2 regions of the Luteimicrobium sp. DT211 genome follow, and region 1 is predicted to be linked to the other one. Evidence: riboswitches for the same ligand, from Rfam matches in the RefSeq annotation. Region 1 holds a riboswitch; the other holds the start of a gene.

Region 1 (8,484 bases):
GACCGCCGGCCCCGCGCCCGACGCCGCCGCCCCGGCGCTGCGGGTCATGACGGTCAACGCGTTCCTCGGCCGGGCGGACGCGGACGCCGTCGTGCGGACCGTACGCGACCAGCACGTCCAGGTCCTCGCCGTCGAGGAGCTGAGCGCCGGGCTGCTCGACCGGCTCCACGACGCGGGCCTCGACGAGGCGCTGCCGCACCGGGTGACCGGCTCGGTCGGCACCGGGAACCGGGGGAGCGGGCTGTGGTCCGCGCTGCCCCTGACCGACACGGACGCGGGCGAGGACACCTGGTTCGCCATGCCGTCGGCGACCGTCGCCGTCGGGTCGGCGGGGGCGCCCGTCCGCGTCACTGCCGTCCACACCGTGCCGCCGTCCGTGGGCTCGACGTCGATCTGGACGTCCGACCTCCGCGCGGTCCGGGACCGCTTGGCGGGCGGCACGACGGCGCAGCTCGCGCTCGGCGACTTCAACGCGACCCGCGACCACGCGGCGTTCCGTGCCGTGCTGGGGGACCGGTTCGCCGACGCCGCGGACCTCGGCGGCCGGGCGACCTTCACGTGGCCCACGAACCGCGCGTTCCCGCCCCTCGTCGGCATCGACCACGTCGTCGCGGACCGGGCGGACGCCGTCAGGGACGTCCGGACGGTCCGCGTCCGGGGCTCGGACCATGCCGCGCTCCTCGCCACCGTCGTGTTCGCGACGCCGAACGAGTGACGCGGGTCACATCGGACTCGTAGACTCGAGAGCACAGGGGCGGACCGAAGGCGGTCACCGATGAGCACGGTGCACGATCTCTGGCGGCGGGTCACCCGGCGTCGCCATGCGGAGGACGGGCACGGCCCCGACCGGGCCGGTCGCCTCTCCGCCGTCGAGGTCGAGGCCGTCGAGATCGACCCCCTCGCCACCCTCGACGTCCAGTTCCGGCTCGCGCTCGCGGCGGCCGAGGTCCGGCGCATCGAGGCCGACCCGGCGCTGTACGCGCGGGCGCACCACTGGCGGGCCGCGGTGCTCGCGTACGACGCGCTGCTGCGTGAGGCGTGCCGGCTCGCGGGCGTCGACGACGAGGACGTCGTGGACCCGCCCGCCCCGCTCGATGCCGACGCGCCGCGCGCCCAGGAGGCCCGGCTCCACGAGGAGCTCGAGCTGACGTCGCGCGGCTGGAGCTGGTGAGGTCTCGCACTGCGAGACGGTGTGACGGCTTCCAATCTGCACCCGGACTCACTCGTCCACCTGGCGGGACGGACGGGCGATCCTTCTTGACCAAATCGATCAAGATTCCTACGGTCGTGCCAGGTCAAGAGTTCCAGCCATCGGCCCCGGCCGGCTGGACGGCAACCCCGCGCGCCGCGGGGTGCCCCGGGTGATGACCTGGTCCCCGCGAACGACGGGGGCAACCTGCGCAGGCCCGAAGGGCCAGGAGGAGACATGACCACGATGCCCCGCCTCTCTGCCGTCGCTCCCCGGATCCGCGCCGCGCACCGCGCGGCGTGTTGTCGCGCGACGCACCGTCGCCCGCGCGACTGAGCCGCCCCTCCACCGCTCTGGCACCACCGCTCACGCGACCATCGCCGTCGGGCCGACGGCGCCCGGTCCTCACCCTCCCCACCCCAGCCCGCCGCGGGTGCCGCACGCCTCCGCGCGCCCGGGCGCCCCCGACCAGGAGTCCTCATGTCCTCTTCGTCCCCCCGACACCTCCACCTGGGCGTCGACCTCACCGACGTCGGCGCGCACGCCGGCGTCTGGCGCGCCGAGGGTCCCGTCGCGCCCCGCCCCTTCGACGCGGCGCGGCTCGCGGGCCTCGTGGCGACTGCGCAGCACGGGTTGCTGGACTTCGCGCTCTTCGACGACGCGTTCACCCTCCGGCCGCAGCGCGGGGCCTCGCTCCAGGGCCGGCTCGACGCGGCGCTCGTGAGCGCCCGGCTCGCCCCGCGGTCCGCCGGGATCGGGCTGGTCGCGACCGTCGACACCACGCACACCGAGCCGTTCCACGTCTCCAAGGCGATCTCGACCATCGACCACGTCTCCGCCGGACGCGCGGCGTGGCAGGTCGGCTGGTCGACGGACGCGGCGTCCGCCGCGGCGTTCGGGCGCCGCCCCGCCCCCGACGAGGTCGACGCGCTGCGCGAGGCCGAGGAGGCGATCGAGGTCGTCGAGCGGCTCTGGGACTCCTGGGAGGACGACGCCGAGATCCGGGACGAGGCGACCCACCGGTTCGTCGACCGCGACAAGCTCCACTACGTCGACTTCGAGGGCGTGCACTTCGCCGTCAAGGGCCCGTCGATCACGCCGCGCTCGCCGCAGGGCCGGCCCCCGGTCGTCGTCCGCGCCGACTCGCCGCTGAGCCTCGACCTCGCGGGCCGCCGGGCCGACGTCGTGCGCGTGCGGGCGACCCAGCGCGACGACGCGAGGGCCGTGCGCGAGGAGGTCCGCGAGATCGCCCGCGAGGCCGGGCGCGACCCCGATGCGGTGCGCGTGCTCGTGGACCTGGGGGCCGTCGTCGGGCAGGACCGGCGCAGCGCGCAGGAGCGGCTCGACCTCCTCGCGGAGCTGGGCGGCGACCGCGGCGGCCTGCCCGAGGGAGGGCTCACGCACGTCGGGACCGCCGTCGACCTCGCCGACCTCCTCGAGGACTGGTTCGACGCCGGCGCCGCCGACGGCTTCACGCTCCGGCCCGCGTCCCTCGACACCGACCTGCGGGCGATCGTCGGCGGGACCGTCCCCGTCCTCCAGGCCGACGGCGTCTTCCGTCAGGCGTACCCCGGGACCACGCTGCGCGACTCGCTCGGGCTGCCCCGGCCCGCGAGCCGCTACGCCGCCGCCCAGTGACCCCCTCGCGCAACCGGAGACCCGCCACCATGACCGCCGAGAGCACCAGCCGCCCCCGCAAGCAGATCCACCTGGGTGTCCACTTCCCGGGCGTGAACAGCACGACCGTCTGGACCGACCCCCGGTCGGGCAGCCAGATCGACTTCTCGTCCTTCGAGCACCTCGCCCGCAAGGCCGAGGAGGCCAAGCTCGACTTCTTCTTCCTCGCCGAGGGCCTGCGCCTGCGCGAGCACAAGGGACGGATCCACGACCTCGACGTCGTCGGCCGGCCCGACACCCTGCCCGTCCTCGCGGCGCTCGCCGCGGTGACCGACCGGATCGGCCTCGCGGGCACCATCAACACGACGTTCAACGAGCCGTTCGAGCTCGCCCGCCAGTTCGCGACCCTCGACATCCTGTCCGAGGGGCGCGCGGCGTGGAACCTCGTGACCAGCTCCGACGCCTTCACGGGCGAGAACTTCCGCCGCGGCGGCTACCTCGACCACGCGGACCGGTACCGGCGGGCGGCGGAGGTCGTCGAGGTCGCGCGCACGCTCTGGGACTCGTGGGACGAGGACGGCCCGCGGCCGTTCGAGCACACGGGCCCCCAGTTCGCCGTCCGGGGGACGTTCACGACGCCGCGCGGCCCGCAGGGCCACCCCGTCCTGTTCCAGGCGGGCGACTCGGGCGAGGGACGCGACTTCGCGGCCGCGACGGCCGACGTCATCTTCTCGATGCACTCGACCTTCGAGGACGGCCAGGCGTTCTACCAGGACGTCAAGGCGCGGGTCGAGGCGAACGGCCGCGAGCGCGACGCCCTGAAGATCATCCCGGCGACGACGGTCACGATCGGTGACACCGCAGCAGAGGCCGAGGAGCTGGCCCGCGAGGTCCGGCTCGCCCAGGTCCCCGGCCCGACGGCGATCGCGTTCCTCGAGCAGGTCTGGGGCCGCGACCTCACGTCCTACGACCCCGAGGGCCCGCTGCCCGACGTCGAGCCCGACTACGAGAACCAGGCCATCACGCGCGGCCGGGTGCGGCACGCCGACCCGCGCGAGGTCGCCCGGACGTGGCGCGGGCTCGCCGACGCGAACGGCTGGTCGATCCGCGAGCTCGTCCTGCAGCTCACCTCGCGCGGCGGGTTCGTCGGCACCCCGACCCGCGTCGCCGACGAGATCGACCGGTTCGTCCAGGAGGACGCGAGCGACGGCTTCATCCTCGTGCCCCACCTCACGCCTCACGGGCTCGACGACGTGCTGGACCGCGTCGTCCCGCTGCTGCAGGAGCGGGGCTCGTTCCGCTCCGAGTACGCGGGCCCGACGCTCCGCGACCACCTGGGCCTCGTCCGGCCGGGCATCCCCGCCGCCGCCACCGCCTGAGCCCGACCGACCCGCACCCGAACGGAGACCACGATGAGCGCTGACACCCTCGAGACCCTCGACACCGCCGAGGCGAGCTGGCTCGCCTGGCGCGCGGACCGCGCCGCCGGGCTGAGGGCGCCCCGCGGCGTCCTGTCCCTCACGTCGCACCACTGGCTCGGCGCCGAGCCCGCACCCGTCGTCGGCGTCCCGGGCCTCTGGTGGGCCGACGACGACGGCGCGCACGTCCGCGTCGACGGCGACGGGGCGGTCACGGACGGTGACGTCGCCGTCCTGCTCGACGCCGAGGCCCTGGCGCCGGTGACCGGGACGCGGACCGTCGTCGTGGCGGAGGCGGGCTCGGCCGTGCCCTTCGTGGTCGGCGACATCGGCGTCGAGCTCGCGCTCCGCACGGGCCGGTACCTGCTGCGCACGCGCGACCCGCACGCCCCGGCGCTCGCGGCGTTCGTCGCGGCGGGCGAGGGCGTCGTCGTCCCGGCGTTCGGCTTCGACCCCGCCCAGGTGCGCGACCTCCCGGTCCGCTGGTACGCGGGGCCGCGAGCCGCCGTCGTCGACGGCGCGAAGCCCGGCCTGGTGCACCACGTGCAGGTGGTCGGGGAGGTCGACCTGGACGGCACGACCCTCCGGCTCGTCGCCGGGCACCACGGCGGCGCCACGCTCTCCTTCACGGATCGCGCGGAGGGTGCGCCGGAGTGGCGGGCTGTGCACGTCGCGGACGCCGAGGTCGAGGCGTCGCGCCGGACCGGCACGCTGCGCGTCGACCTCAACCGCGCGTCGGCGTACCCGTCGCACTTCAACGACCACGGCACCTGCCCCCGGCCGCTCGCCGGCAACGACCTGCCGTTCGCGGTCGAGGCGGGGGAGAAGGACCCCCGATGAGCCCTGTCACCTCCCTCGAGGTCCGCAGCGTCCGCCTCGACGACCCGCTCGCGGGCGTCCTGCTCGACGAGCTGTTCGTCGAGTACCGCGACCGGTACGCCGACCTGCTCGGGGTCGAGGAGCTCGACGCGGAGCAGCTCGCGCGGTACGTCGCCGAGTTCCGCGCCGAGGGCCTCGACGAGTTCCTCCCGCCCGACGGCGACCTCGTCCTCCTGCTCGCGGGCGGCGTGCCGGTGGCGGGCGGCGCGTTCCGGCGCCGCACCGAGCCCGAGCACGGCGCGGACGAAGCCCCGCGCGTGCCCACCGCCGAGCTCAAGCGGATCTGGACGCACCACGACCGCCGTCGGCAGGGCCTCGGCCGGGCGGTGCTCGCGGAGCTCGAGCGCCGCGCCGCCGAGCGTGGGTACGCCCGCGTCTACCTGACCACCGGACCGCGGCAGCCCGAGGCCGTCGGCCTCTACCTCGCGGCCAGCTACACCCCGCTGTTCGACCCCGACGCCGTCGCCTCGGCGGCGCCCGACGCCCTGTCTCCCCGCCCGTTCGAGAAGTGGCTCTGAGCCACCCCAACCCCTGGAGTCACCATGTCCACCACGTCCGCGAGATCGCACGGCCACCTCGGCCGTCGCCCGGCCGCCCTCGCCGCCGCCCTGACGGTTTCCGCCATCTCCACGGCGTTCGTGCTGGCCGGGTGCGCCGGTGGCTCGGACGCCGGGACCGCGTCGTCGGGCACGGGAACCCCGACGGCGGGCGGCACGCTCACCTGGGGCGTCGAGACCGAGCCGACCACGCTCAACCCGCAGCTCAACGGCCAGGACAAGACCAAGCTGCTGCTGCGCAACTCCTACGAGCAGCTCCTGGCCCGCCAGGACGACGGCACCTACGTCCCGTGGCTCGCCAGCGGGTACAAGGTCTCCGACGACGAGCTGACCTACACCTTCACGATCCGCGACGGCGTGACCTTCTGGGACGGTTCGACGCTCGACGCGGCCGCCGTCGTCACGAACATCAAGCAGGTCCTGAACCCGAAGTACAACCCGTACGGCTCGTCCGGCCCGCTGTCGCACCTCAAGTCCGCGACAGCGACCGACGCCCGCACGGTCACCCTCGTGCTCAAGGAGAAGTACGCGCCGTTCCTCGACTACGTCGGGAGCCTCGCGCTCATCTCCCCGAAGTCGTACGCGAAGGCCGACGTCCAGGCCGGCGGGCCGGACGTCGCGGGCACCGGGCCGTTCGTCCTCAGCAAGTACGTCAAGGGCCAGGAGCTCGACTTCACCAAGAACGCGCACTACGACTGGGCGCCCGCGACCGCGAAGCACCAGGGCGCCGCGTACCTCGACGCGCTCACGTACCGGTTCCTGCCCGAGTCGTCGGTGCGCCTGGGCGCGCTGCAGTCGGGCCAGGTGGACGTCGTCGAGGGCGTCCCCGGCACCCAGGCTGCGCAGTTCCAGAAGGACTCCCGCTTCACCTACCAGACCGCGCTCAACACGGGCACGCCGTACTCGCTGTACTTCAACACGCTGGAGAGCCCGACGTCGGACGTGAGGGTCCGGCAGGCGTTCCGCGACGCCGTCGACCTCGACGCCGTGCTGAAGTCCGTGTACGCGGGCCAGCGCACCCGGGCCTGGTCCGCGGTCTCGCCCGCCGACCCGACGTTCTACGACAAGAGCCTCGAGGGCACCTACGGCAACGACAAGGACGCCGCCAACACGCTCCTCGACGAGGCCGGCTGGACGGGCCGCGACTCCGAGGGCTACCGCACCAAGGACGGCAAGCGCCTCACCATCACCGACTACCAGTCCAAGCCGTACGTCCGCGACCAGCGCGACACCCTGCTGCAGGCCGTCCAGGCCCAGGTCAAGCAGAACGCCGGCATCGACTTCGACGTCCAGGTGGTCGACTCCGGCGTCTCCGACCAGCACCGTGCCAAGAACGACTACGGCACCTACGACAACTCGAACACCAACCCCGACGGCGTCGACATCGAGTACCACTGGCTGCCCGCGGCCAAGGGCGGCTTCATCAACCTCTCCAACGCGACCGACCCGCAGCTCACCACCTGGCTGACCGCGGCCCAGCAGACCACCGACACCGCGAAGCGTGCCGAGGCGTACGACGCGCTGCAGCAGTACGTGATCACGGACAAGGCCTACAGCTTCCCGCTGTACGAGCCGGAGGACGAGATCGCGGCGTCGTCCACGGTGCACGGCGTCGGCTTCCGGACCTACTACCAGCTGCCGGAGAGCGCCTACGACGTCTGGCTGAGCAAGTGAGCAGCGCGACCCTGGGGGCGGCCCGGCCGGCCGCCGTCGACGACGCTGCCACCGAGGTCCGAGCCCCCGCCGCCGACGCGCGGGGGAGGGCGTGGGCACCCACGCTCGCCGCCGTGGGCCGCCGGCTCGCGGGCGCGGTCGTGGTGCTGTGGGCGAGCGTGACCGTCGCGTTCGTCGCGCTCCAGCTCGCGCCCGGCTCGCAGATCGACGCGCTCGTGCCGCCCACGCAGCGCACGCCCGAGGCCGTCGCCGCCGTGACCGCCGAGTGGGGGCTCGACCGGCCCGTCGTCCAGCAGTACGTCGACTACCTGGGCCGCCTGCTGCACGGCGACCTCGGCACGTCCTACCAGCTCCACCTGCCCGTGACGCAGGTCATCGGGTCGCAGCTCGGCCCGACCCTCGCGCTCGCGGCGTCCGGGCTCGCGGTCGCGCTCGTCCTGGCCGTGGCGCTCGCCGTCACGACCGCCGGGCGGCCGTGGGCGAGCCGGATCGCGGGCGGAGTCGAGCTGACGGTCGTGTCGATCCCCGAGTTCTGGCTCGGCATCGTGCTGCTGTACGTGTTCAGCTTCTCGCTCGGCTGGTTCCCCGTCGCGGGGGCGAACGGACTCTCCTCGCTCGTGCTGCCGGCGACGGCGCTCGGGCTCGGGCTCGTCGGCCTCGTGTCCCAGGTGCTCCGCGAGGGCGTCGAGCGCTCGCTCGAGCAGCCGTACGCGCTGAGCGTGCGGGCGCGCGGCGTGTCCGAGTCGGGGCTGCGGCTCCGGCACAGCCTGCGGCACGCGTCATTGCCCGTCGTCACGCTGCTCGGGTGGCTCGTCGGCGGTCTGCTCGGCGGCGTGATCGTCGTCGAGCAGGTGTTCGGCCGGCCCGGCATCGGCGTGGTCGCGCTCCAGGCTGCGCAGGCGCGCGACCTGCCCGTCGTCCTCGGCGTCGCGCTGCTCAGCGCGCTCGTGTACGTCGTCGTGAACACGGTCGTCGACCTCGTCTCGCTGGTCATCGACCCCCGGCTGCGGACGGGGGGACGGGCATGACCGCCACGCTCACGCCCGCGGAGGCCGCGCCGTCGTCGGCCGTGCGCGAGGGCCTCGCGGCCCGGCTGCGGACGGCGCCGTGGGGCGTCCTGCTCGCGTCGACGGTGCTCGTGCTGCTCGTC
Region 2 (8,484 bases), on a different contig from region 1:
GTGAGGTGCTCGGGCCCGCCGTCGCGCCGGGCCGCCCCCTCGCCCCGCTCGGCCAAGAACGCGAGGTACGCGTCGCGGAGGGCCGACTGGTCGTCGTCGGGCGCGGGCCAGGTGCGCAGGGTCTGGGACAGATCGGCGGCAGGGAGGGCGGTGGGGACACTCACCGCTCGACCCTAGCGGCGCACCCAGAAGTCCTCGGGCGTGCTCCCGGGCGTGAAGCCGAGGTGTTCGAGCATCGCGGTGGCTTCCGGGAAGTTCCCGGCGAGCGCGTCGGGGGTGTGGGCGTCGCTGCCGAAGGTCACCGTCCTGCCGCCCTCCTCGGCCCACCACTGCGGCATCCACGGCCACAGTCGCCGCGTGTTCATCTCGAGGGCCCGGCCGGACCCGGCGATCGCACGCATCGCCGCCCGGAGCTCGTCCTCGAACGCGCGCGGGTCGAACGGCCCCGCGGAGTCCGTCGGCCACAGCCGGACCGCGTAGTCGAGGTGAGTGACGACCTCGAAGTCGTCGGAGTCCTCGACCATGACCTGGGCCTCGGCGAGGTACGCGGTCATCACGGTCGCCGGGTCGTGCTCCCGGAAGAGCGTGCTGGGCTCGGCCGGTCCGTCGCCGAGGTCGAGAGTGTGGAGAGAGCCGAGGACCCGGTCGACCAGGCTCAGGTCGATGTACCGGCCGACCTGGGCGGCGACCCGGTGGGGCTGCCCCAGCTCGACGCCGGTGTGCACGCGCAGACCGGGGAAGTCGTGCCGCACGCGGTCGACGGCCTCGAGGTAGCCAGCGGCGTCGAGCGGGGCGAAGTCGACGCGACCACCGTCGTCGATGAGGTCCCGCTGATGCGGCATGAGGTCTTGCGGCTCCGCGCGCCAGGTGGCCGGCAGGTCGAGGTGCTCGGTGAAGAAGAGTGCCGGCAGGCCGATCCGCACCGCCCGGACGCACGTGGCACGCATCCGGCCGAACGCGTCCGACGCCGGCCCTCCCGTGTCCCAGGACCACTCGCTGTGGACGTGGCTGTCGGCCGGAAGCTCCATCTCACCGATCCTGCCACCGCGGGCCGTCGCTTGACCTTGACGCGACGTCAACTTCTACGCTCGAACCCATGAGCACGGAACGGTCGATCCAGGAGGTCGCACGCCTCGCGGGCACCACGAGCCGCACGCTGCGTCACTACGACGACGTCGGCCTCCTCCGGCCGAGCCGGATCGGCTCGAACGGGTACCGCTACTACGACGCCGACGCCCTGGTCCGCCTGCAGCGCATCCTGCTGCTGCGGGACCTGGGTCTCGGGCTGCCGCAGATCGCGCGGGCCCTCGAGAGCCAGCCGGACGAGGTCCGTGCCCTGCGCACCCACGCCGCGTGGCTGCGCGCCGAGCAGGAGCGGGTCGCGCGCCAGATCGCCACGGTCGAGCGCACGGTCGCCGCGATCGAGGACGGGGAGGAACCGATGGCCGAGCGCATGTTCGATGGCTTCGACCACACGCAGTACCGCGAGGAGGTCGAGCAGCGCTGGGGCACGGACGCGTACACGCGGAGCGACACGTGGTGGCGCGAGCTGTCCGACGACGAGCGCGCCGCCTGGCACCAGCGCAGCGCGGACCGGATCGCGGCGTGGCGGGAGGCGGCCGAGCGGGGCGTCGACCCGACGTCCGACGAGGCCCAGGAGCTGGCGCGCGAGCACGTGGCGTGGCTCTCCTCGATCCCGGGAACCCCGCGGACGCCCGACGGCGCGGGTGCGCCGGACGCGTACGTCGTGGGGCTGGCGGAGACGTACGTCGCGGACCCGCGGTTCGCGGCGACGTACGGCGGGCCCGACGGCGCGACCCTCGTGCGGGATGCTCTGGCGGCGTTCGTCGAGGCCAGGCGGATGTAGCGGCGTCTCATTTCCCGGACGAACGCTGGTCCGCTGGATGAGCGGCGCGTAGCATCGACGTCACCATCCAGAGCGGTCGAGAGTCCTGGCTCGTCGACACCGCAGCAACCCCCCAACGGAAGCCTCCCGCGGGACGAGGGTGCTAACGCCAGGTCCGATGGAGTGACAGTGTTCGTAGAGGCAATTGTTTTCGGGGTATCCGCATGACGGTCCCCCTGGCGTCCCTGGCGTCGAGCCGCCCGACGGTGAGCTTCGAGCTCATGCCGCCGCGCAACCCGTCGGCCGCGCCCAAGTTCTGGGGCGTGGCCGAGCGGCTCGTCGCCGCGCGCCCCGACTTCATCTCCGTGACCTACGGCGCGGCGGGCACCGACCGGCACACGGCCCGCGAGGTCGTCGCGCGCCTCCTCCGGGAGACGCCGGTCCTGCCGATCGCGCACCTGACCTGCGTCGGGGCGTCGCGGCACAACGTCGCCGAGGTGATCGACGACTTCCTGTCCGACGGCGTCCGGTCCTTCCTGGCGCTGCGCGGCGACCCGCCCGTGAACCACCCGGAGTGGCAGCCCGACCCGGACGGGCTCGCGTCGTCGGACGCCCTGGTCGCCCTGCTGCGCGAGGTCGAGGCCGAGCGCTGCGCCGCCCACCCGGGCAACGCGCTGCGGTCGGCGGCGCGCCCGCTCACGATCGCCGTCGCGACGTTCCCCGCCGGCAACCCCGCGGCCGGCACCACGCCCGCCCAGGAGGCTCGCCGGCTGCTCGAGAAGCAGCAGGCCGGCGCGGACTTCGCGATCACCCAGCTCTTCTACGAAGCCGACCAGTACGTGGCGTTCGTCGACGAGGCGCGCGCCGAGGGCGTGACGATCCCGATCCTCGCCGGCATCCTCCCCATGACCGAGCCGAGGCGGCTGCACCGGGTCGAGGAGCTCACCGGCGTCCCCGTGCCCCGCCACGTGCTCCCCGCGCTCGAGGCCGCGCCCGACGACGCGGCACGCCACGCCATCGGCGTCGCCCGCACGGTCGAGCTCGCCCAGGCGGTGCTCGACGCCGGCGCGCCCGGGCTGCACATCTATACGTACAACAAGCACGAAGCTGCACTGGACCTGCTCGAGGGTGTCCACCTCGGCGGCGGCGCGACCGAAGCGCCGGACCTGGCCAGAGGGCCGCGGGTCAGCGCATCCACCGAGAGAGACGGATGACTGACATGAGTACCGCACTTCCTCCCGGCACGATCCTCGGCTACCCCCGGATCGGCCCGAACCGTGAGCTCAAGAGGGCCGTCGAGTCCTTCTGGGCCGGCCGCACCGACGCCGGCGAGCTCGAGGCCCAGGCCGCCGCGCTCCGCTCCCGCGCACGCGCCCGGCTCGCCGAGCTCGGCCTGTCCCGCACGGGCGGAGCGATCCCGGAGACCTTCTCCTTCTACGACCAGGTGCTCGACGCCGCGGTGACCGTCGGCGCGCTCCCCCGCCGGTTCGACGGGCTGACCGGCCTCGACGCCTACTTCGCCGCGGCCCGTGGGACCTCCGGCGACGCCGGCGAGCGAGCCCCGCTCGAGATGACCAAGTGGTTCGACACGAACTACCACTACCTCGTGCCGGAGATCGGCCCGGGCACGGCGTTCACGCTCGACGCGTCTCGCCTGGTCGCCGAGGTGACCGAGGCCCGGGCCGAGGGCTACGAGACGCGGCCGGTCGTCGTCGGGCCGGTGACCTTCCTCCTGCTCGCCAAGCCCGACGACGACGCCCCCGCCGGGTTCTCGCCGCTGTCCCGCCTGGCCGACCTGCTGCCCGTGTACGCGGGACTGCTGCGCGAGCTGCGCGAGGCGGGCGCGACGTGGGTCCAGCTCGACGAGTCGGGGCTCGTCGCCGACCACCTGACCGACACCGCGGACGTGACGCCCGAGGCCGTGCACGCCGCTGTCGCCGAGGCGTACCGCGCGCTCGCCACGGAGCTCGACGAGACGCAGCGGCCTGCGATCCTGCTCCAGGCGTCGTACGGCGACCTGGGCGCGGCGCTGCCCGCGGTCGCGACGACGGACGTCGAGGCGGTCGCGCTCGACCTGGTGCGCGGCTCGCTCCCCGACGGCCCCGTGGCCGGGCTCGAGTCGAAGACGCTCGTCGCGGGCGTCGTCGACGGCCGGAACATCTGGCGCGCGGACCTGTCCGCGAAGCTCGACCTGCTCGACCGGGCGCGCTCGCTCGGGGCGGCGGACGTCGTCGTCGGCACGTCCACGTCGCTCCAGCACGTCCCCCACGACGTCGCCGCAGAGCGCTGGCAGGACGAGCAGCTCGATGCGAACCTGCACGCGTGGCTCGCGTTCGCCGACCAGAAGGGCGCGGAGGTGGCCGTGCTCGCGCGCGCCCTCGCCGAGGGCCGCGAGGCGGTCGCGGACGAGGTCCGGGCGTCGTCCGACGCGGTCGCCTCCCGCCGGGACGCGGCCGGAGTCCGCGTGGACGCCGTCCGCGCCCGCACGGCCGCCCTGTCGCGCCACGACTTCGAGCGCGGCGAGCACGACGCGCGCGTGGCCGAGCAGGCCTCGCGCCTGTCCCTCCCGCCCCTCCCGACGACGACGATCGGGTCGTTCCCGCAGACCGTCGACATCCGCCGGGCGCGCGCCGCGCACGCCAAGGGCGAGCTCGCGACGGAGGCGTACGAGCAGGCCATGCGCGACGAGATCGCGCGCGTCGTCGCGCTCCAGGAGGAGCTGGGCCTCGACGTCCTCGTGCACGGCGAGGCCGAGCGCAACGACATGGTCCAGTACTTCGCGGAGCTGCTCGACGGCTTCGCGGTGACGTCGAACGGCTGGGTCCAGTCGTACGGCTCGCGCTGCACGCGGCCGTCGATCCTGTGGGGCGACGTCTCCCGGCCCGAGCCGATGACGGTCCGCTGGACGACGTACGCGCAGTCGCTCACCGAGAAGCCGCTCAAGGGCATGCTCACCGGGCCGGTGACGATCATGGCGTGGTCGTTCGTGCGCGACGACGTGCCGCTCGCGGAGACCGCGAACCAGCTCGGCCTGGCCCTGCGCGACGAGATCGCCGACCTCGAGGCCGCGGGCATCGCCGTCGTGCAGGTGGACGAGCCCGCGCTGCGCGAGCTGCTGCCGCTGCGCAAGGCCGACCAGGGCACGTACCTCAACTGGTCGGTCGGGTCGTTCCGCCTCGCGACCGCGGGCGTGCGTCCGGACACCCAGGTCCACACGCACCTGTGCTACTCGGAGTTCGGCGAGGTCATCGGCGCGATCGACCACCTCGACGCCGACGTCACGTCGATCGAGGCGGCGCGCTCACGGATGGAGATCCTGCCCGAGCTCCGCGACGAGGGCTTCGGACGAGGCGTCGGTCCGGGCGTCTACGACATCCACAGCCCGCGCGTGCCGTCGGCGGAGGAGGTCGTCGAGCTGCTCGAGCTCGCGGTCAAGACCGTCGACCCGGCGCTCCTGTGGGTCAACCCCGACTGCGGGCTCAAGACCCGCGGCTACGCCGAGGTCACGCCGTCGCTGGAGCACCTCGTGGCAGCGGCCCGAGAGGTGCGCGCGACGCTCTGACCCGTCAGGGGGCGCGGACGAAGCCGGCCGGGCCGGGAGGGCGACGCACTCCCGGCCCGGGGCTGGTCCGTGGTGACGTCGGTCAGCGCTTCTGGAAGTTCATCCCGATGAAGAACGGCGCGCAGGTCACGACCAGGCCGAGGGTGAAGACCCACGCGTTGCCCTCGCCGTCGCCCCACGAGGCGCCGGCACCCAGGAGGAAGACCCCGAGCACGAAGAGCACGAAGAGCGGGATGAACCGCGCCCAGGAGCCGGGGCGGCGCTCGGTGCGGGTGACGGTGAACGGCTCGTGCGTGGGAGCCGGGGTGTTCGGGGCGGTCATGGTCCCAAACTACCGCCCGCGCCCGCTCCCGGTCGCGTCCGCTCACGCGACGGCGGAGAACGCCCGAGGAGGGCCGCGGGGCTCGTCGACGAGGACGAGCGGGCGCTGGAGATCGCTCGTGTCACCGGCGGCTGCGAGTGTGGGCGCATGAGCCGGTCGGAGGTCCCGGAGCCGTTCGTCCTCGCCGACGTCGCCGCGTGGCGCGCGTGGCTCGCTGCCCACGAGGACGCGAGCGACGGCGTCTGGTTGGTCCTGGCGAAGAAGGGCGTCACCGACCCGACGTCGATCACGTACGCGCAGGCGCTCGAGGAGGCGCTGTGCAGCGGGTGGATCGACGGGCAACGCCGGGGCCGCGACGCCGCCACGTTCCTCCAGCGCTTCACCCCGCGTCGGGCCCGCTCGCTCTGGTCCCAGCGCAACGTCGACGCCGTGACGCTGCTCGACGCCGAGGGCAGGCTCCGCGACCGCGGGCGGGCCGAGGTCGCACGAGCCCAGGCCGACGGTCGCTGGGAGCGCGCCTACTCCGGCCAGGCTTCGGCCGAGGTCCCGCCCGAGCTCGTCGAGGCGCTGGCCCGGGTGCCGGAGGCGCAGGCGGCGTTCGCCGCGCTCCGGGGGGCGGACCGCTTCAGCGCGCTCTTCCCGATCCTGACGGCGACCAGCGCCGCGACCCGGACTCGCCGGATCGACGCCCTCGTCGCGCGGCTCCGGGAAAGCCCGGCGTGATCCCGGGTCCGCCGCCCTAGGGTGGGCGCGTGAGCACCTTCCCGTACCGCGAGGTCGACGTCTTCACGCGCGAGCCGCTGCTCGGCAACCCGGTCGCCGTGGTGCACGACGCCGTCGGGCCGGACGACGACCGCATGGCCGCGTTCGCCCGCTGGACGAACCTGTCGGAGACCACCTTCCTGCTGCCCCCGACGCCGGAGGGCGCGGCCGCGGGAGCCGACTACCGGCTGCGGATCTTCACGCCCGGCGGCGAGCTGCCGTTCGCCGGCCACCCGACGCTCGGCTCGTGCCACGCGTGGCTGGAGGCGGGCGGGACGCCTCGCGGGGGCGACGTCGTCGTGCAGGAGTGCGCCTTGGGCCTGGTGACGCTACGGCGGACCGGGGACGCGCTCGCGTTCGCGGCGCCCGCGCTGCTGGCCGACGAGCCCCTCGAGCCGGTCACCCTCGACGCGTTCGTGACGGCGCTCGACATCCCCGCGGACGCCGTCGTCGACCACCGCCTGCTCGACAACGGACCCGGCTGGCGGGTGCTCCTGCTCGACTCGGCCGAGCGGGTGCTCGCGCTCGACCCCGACTGGTCGGGCGTGGACTCGTCGGTGCACCGGGCGATCGGCGTCGTCGGGCCGACCGGCGCGACCGACCCGGACGCGCCCGCGTTCGAGGTGCGGGGCTTCGTGCCGGGCATCTCCGTCCCCGAGGACCCGGTGACCGGGAGCCTCAACGCGGTGATCGGCCAGTGGTTGACGTCCACGGGCCGCGCGCCCGACCGCTACGTCGCCCGCCAGGGCACCGCGCTCGGCCGCGACGGACGGGTGCACGTGAGCCGCGACGCCGACGGCGCCGTCTGGGTGGGCGGCGGCACGGTCACCTGCGTGTCGGGCACGGTCAGGCTGTAGCGGCCGCCCGCTGCTCCACGATGCGGGCCAGGGCCTCGAGGTCCGCGCGGACGGCGGCCGCGTCCCGCTCGAGCTCGGCGTCGCTCATCCCCCGACGCCGCACGGTGAAGACGACCTCGGAGCCGCCCTCTGCGGGGACGACCCGCAGGGGGTTGGACATGACCTGCCCGTCGGGCAGGACCACGTCGTGGTCGAGCACGCCGAGGTCGTTGGGCGGCGCGAACCTCAGCTCCACGCGGCCCATGGGCGAGTCCGCGAACCAACGGCCGTCCTCGTGCTCGACGCCGGCCGCGAGCCCCGCGGCCCACTCCGGCAGGTGCGCCGGGTCGGACGCGTAGGCGTACACCTCGTCCGCGGGACGCCCCACGAGCGCGCCCACGTACCGCGACTCGCGCTCCGCCGCCGCGGCGGGCCCGCCCGCGGTCACTCGAGGTAGCCCTCGACGACGCTCCCCGGCCGCACCTGGGCGTCGTCGGGGTTGCGCCCCGCGTCGCGGAGCGCGTCGCGCTGCCGGAGCAGGTCCCAGCACCGGTCGAGCTCGGTCTCGACGGACTGGAGGCGCTCGTGCTCCTCGGACGCGCTGAGCCCGCCGGCGGCGAGCCGGGACCGGAGGTCCTTCTCCTCGTCGACGAGCGAGCTGATGGTGCGGCGGATGTCCAGGTCCTCGGCCATGGGGCCACGGTAGTGGGCGGTGACGGCAACGGCAGGGGGAACATGGGCAACCCCTTGCCAACTATCCTTTGCAGAACTAACTTTGCAACATGTCCTCTGCACTCGGCGGTTCCTTCTACCGGCTCTGGAGCGCGTCCCTCGCCTCCAACCTCGCCGACGGCCTCCTCGCGGCCGCCGCGCCCCTCCTCGCGCTCCGGCTCACCGACGACCCGTTCGCCGTCTCCGCGATCAGCGCCGCGAGCTTCCTGCCGTGGCTGCTGTTCGCCATCGCGTCGGGCGGGATCGTGGACCGTCACGACCGCCGCCGCGTCATGGGCACCGCCAACACGGTGCGCTTCCTCGTGGCCGCGAGCGTCGGCATGCTCGTCGCTACCCACCACCTGCCCCTCTGGGCGCTCGTCGTGACGGTGTTCGTCGCCGGGGCGATGGAGACCGCCTTCGACGGCGGCGCCCAGGCCCTCGT

The links. A riboswitch is a leader RNA that binds a small molecule or an ion and turns the genes downstream of it on or off. The one in region 1 is predicted to bind S-adenosylmethionine.
Region 2: it holds a riboswitch for S-adenosylmethionine, as region 1 does, so the genes downstream of both, ACLQ14_RS00510 (methylenetetrahydrofolate reductase) here and ACLQ14_RS16120 (LLM class flavin-dependent oxidoreductase) in region 1, are expected to answer to the same signal.

What each region holds. Positions count from the first base shown of each region.
Region 1 is NZ_JBNCMC010000008.1:27,441-35,924, reverse strand. Features, by position in the region: gene ACLQ14_RS16130 (endonuclease/exonuclease/phosphatase family protein) at 1-715, shown strand, start outside; gene ACLQ14_RS16125 (hypothetical protein) at 776-1,171, shown strand; SAM riboswitch class IV at 1,294-1,404, shown strand; gene ACLQ14_RS16120 (LLM class flavin-dependent oxidoreductase) at 1,670-2,827, shown strand; gene ACLQ14_RS16115 (NtaA/DmoA family FMN-dependent monooxygenase) at 2,857-4,185, shown strand; gene ACLQ14_RS16110 (DUF1684 domain-containing protein) at 4,219-5,064, shown strand; gene ACLQ14_RS16105 (GNAT family N-acetyltransferase) at 5,061-5,621, shown strand; gene ACLQ14_RS16100 (ABC transporter substrate-binding protein) at 5,646-7,334, shown strand; gene ACLQ14_RS16095 (ABC transporter permease) at 7,331-8,362, shown strand; gene ACLQ14_RS16090 (ABC transporter permease) at 8,359-8,484, shown strand, end outside.
Region 2 is NZ_JBNCMC010000001.1:108,163-116,646, forward strand. Features, by position in the region: gene ACLQ14_RS00495 (NUDIX hydrolase) at 1-164, opposite strand, end outside; gene ACLQ14_RS00500 (PHP domain-containing protein) at 174-1,028, opposite strand; gene ACLQ14_RS00505 (MerR family transcriptional regulator) at 1,097-1,867, shown strand; SAM riboswitch class I at 1,928-2,031, shown strand; gene ACLQ14_RS00510 (methylenetetrahydrofolate reductase) at 2,071-3,060, shown strand; gene metE (5-methyltetrahydropteroyltriglutamate--homocysteine S-methyltransferase) at 3,057-5,408, shown strand; gene ACLQ14_RS00520 (hypothetical protein) at 5,491-5,730, opposite strand; gene ACLQ14_RS00525 (YdeI/OmpD-associated family protein) at 5,878-6,453, shown strand; gene ACLQ14_RS00530 (PhzF family phenazine biosynthesis protein) at 6,483-7,349, shown strand; gene ACLQ14_RS00535 (SRPBCC family protein) at 7,339-7,776, opposite strand; gene ACLQ14_RS00540 (DUF2630 family protein) at 7,773-8,021, opposite strand; gene ACLQ14_RS00545 (MFS transporter) at 8,111-8,484, shown strand, end outside.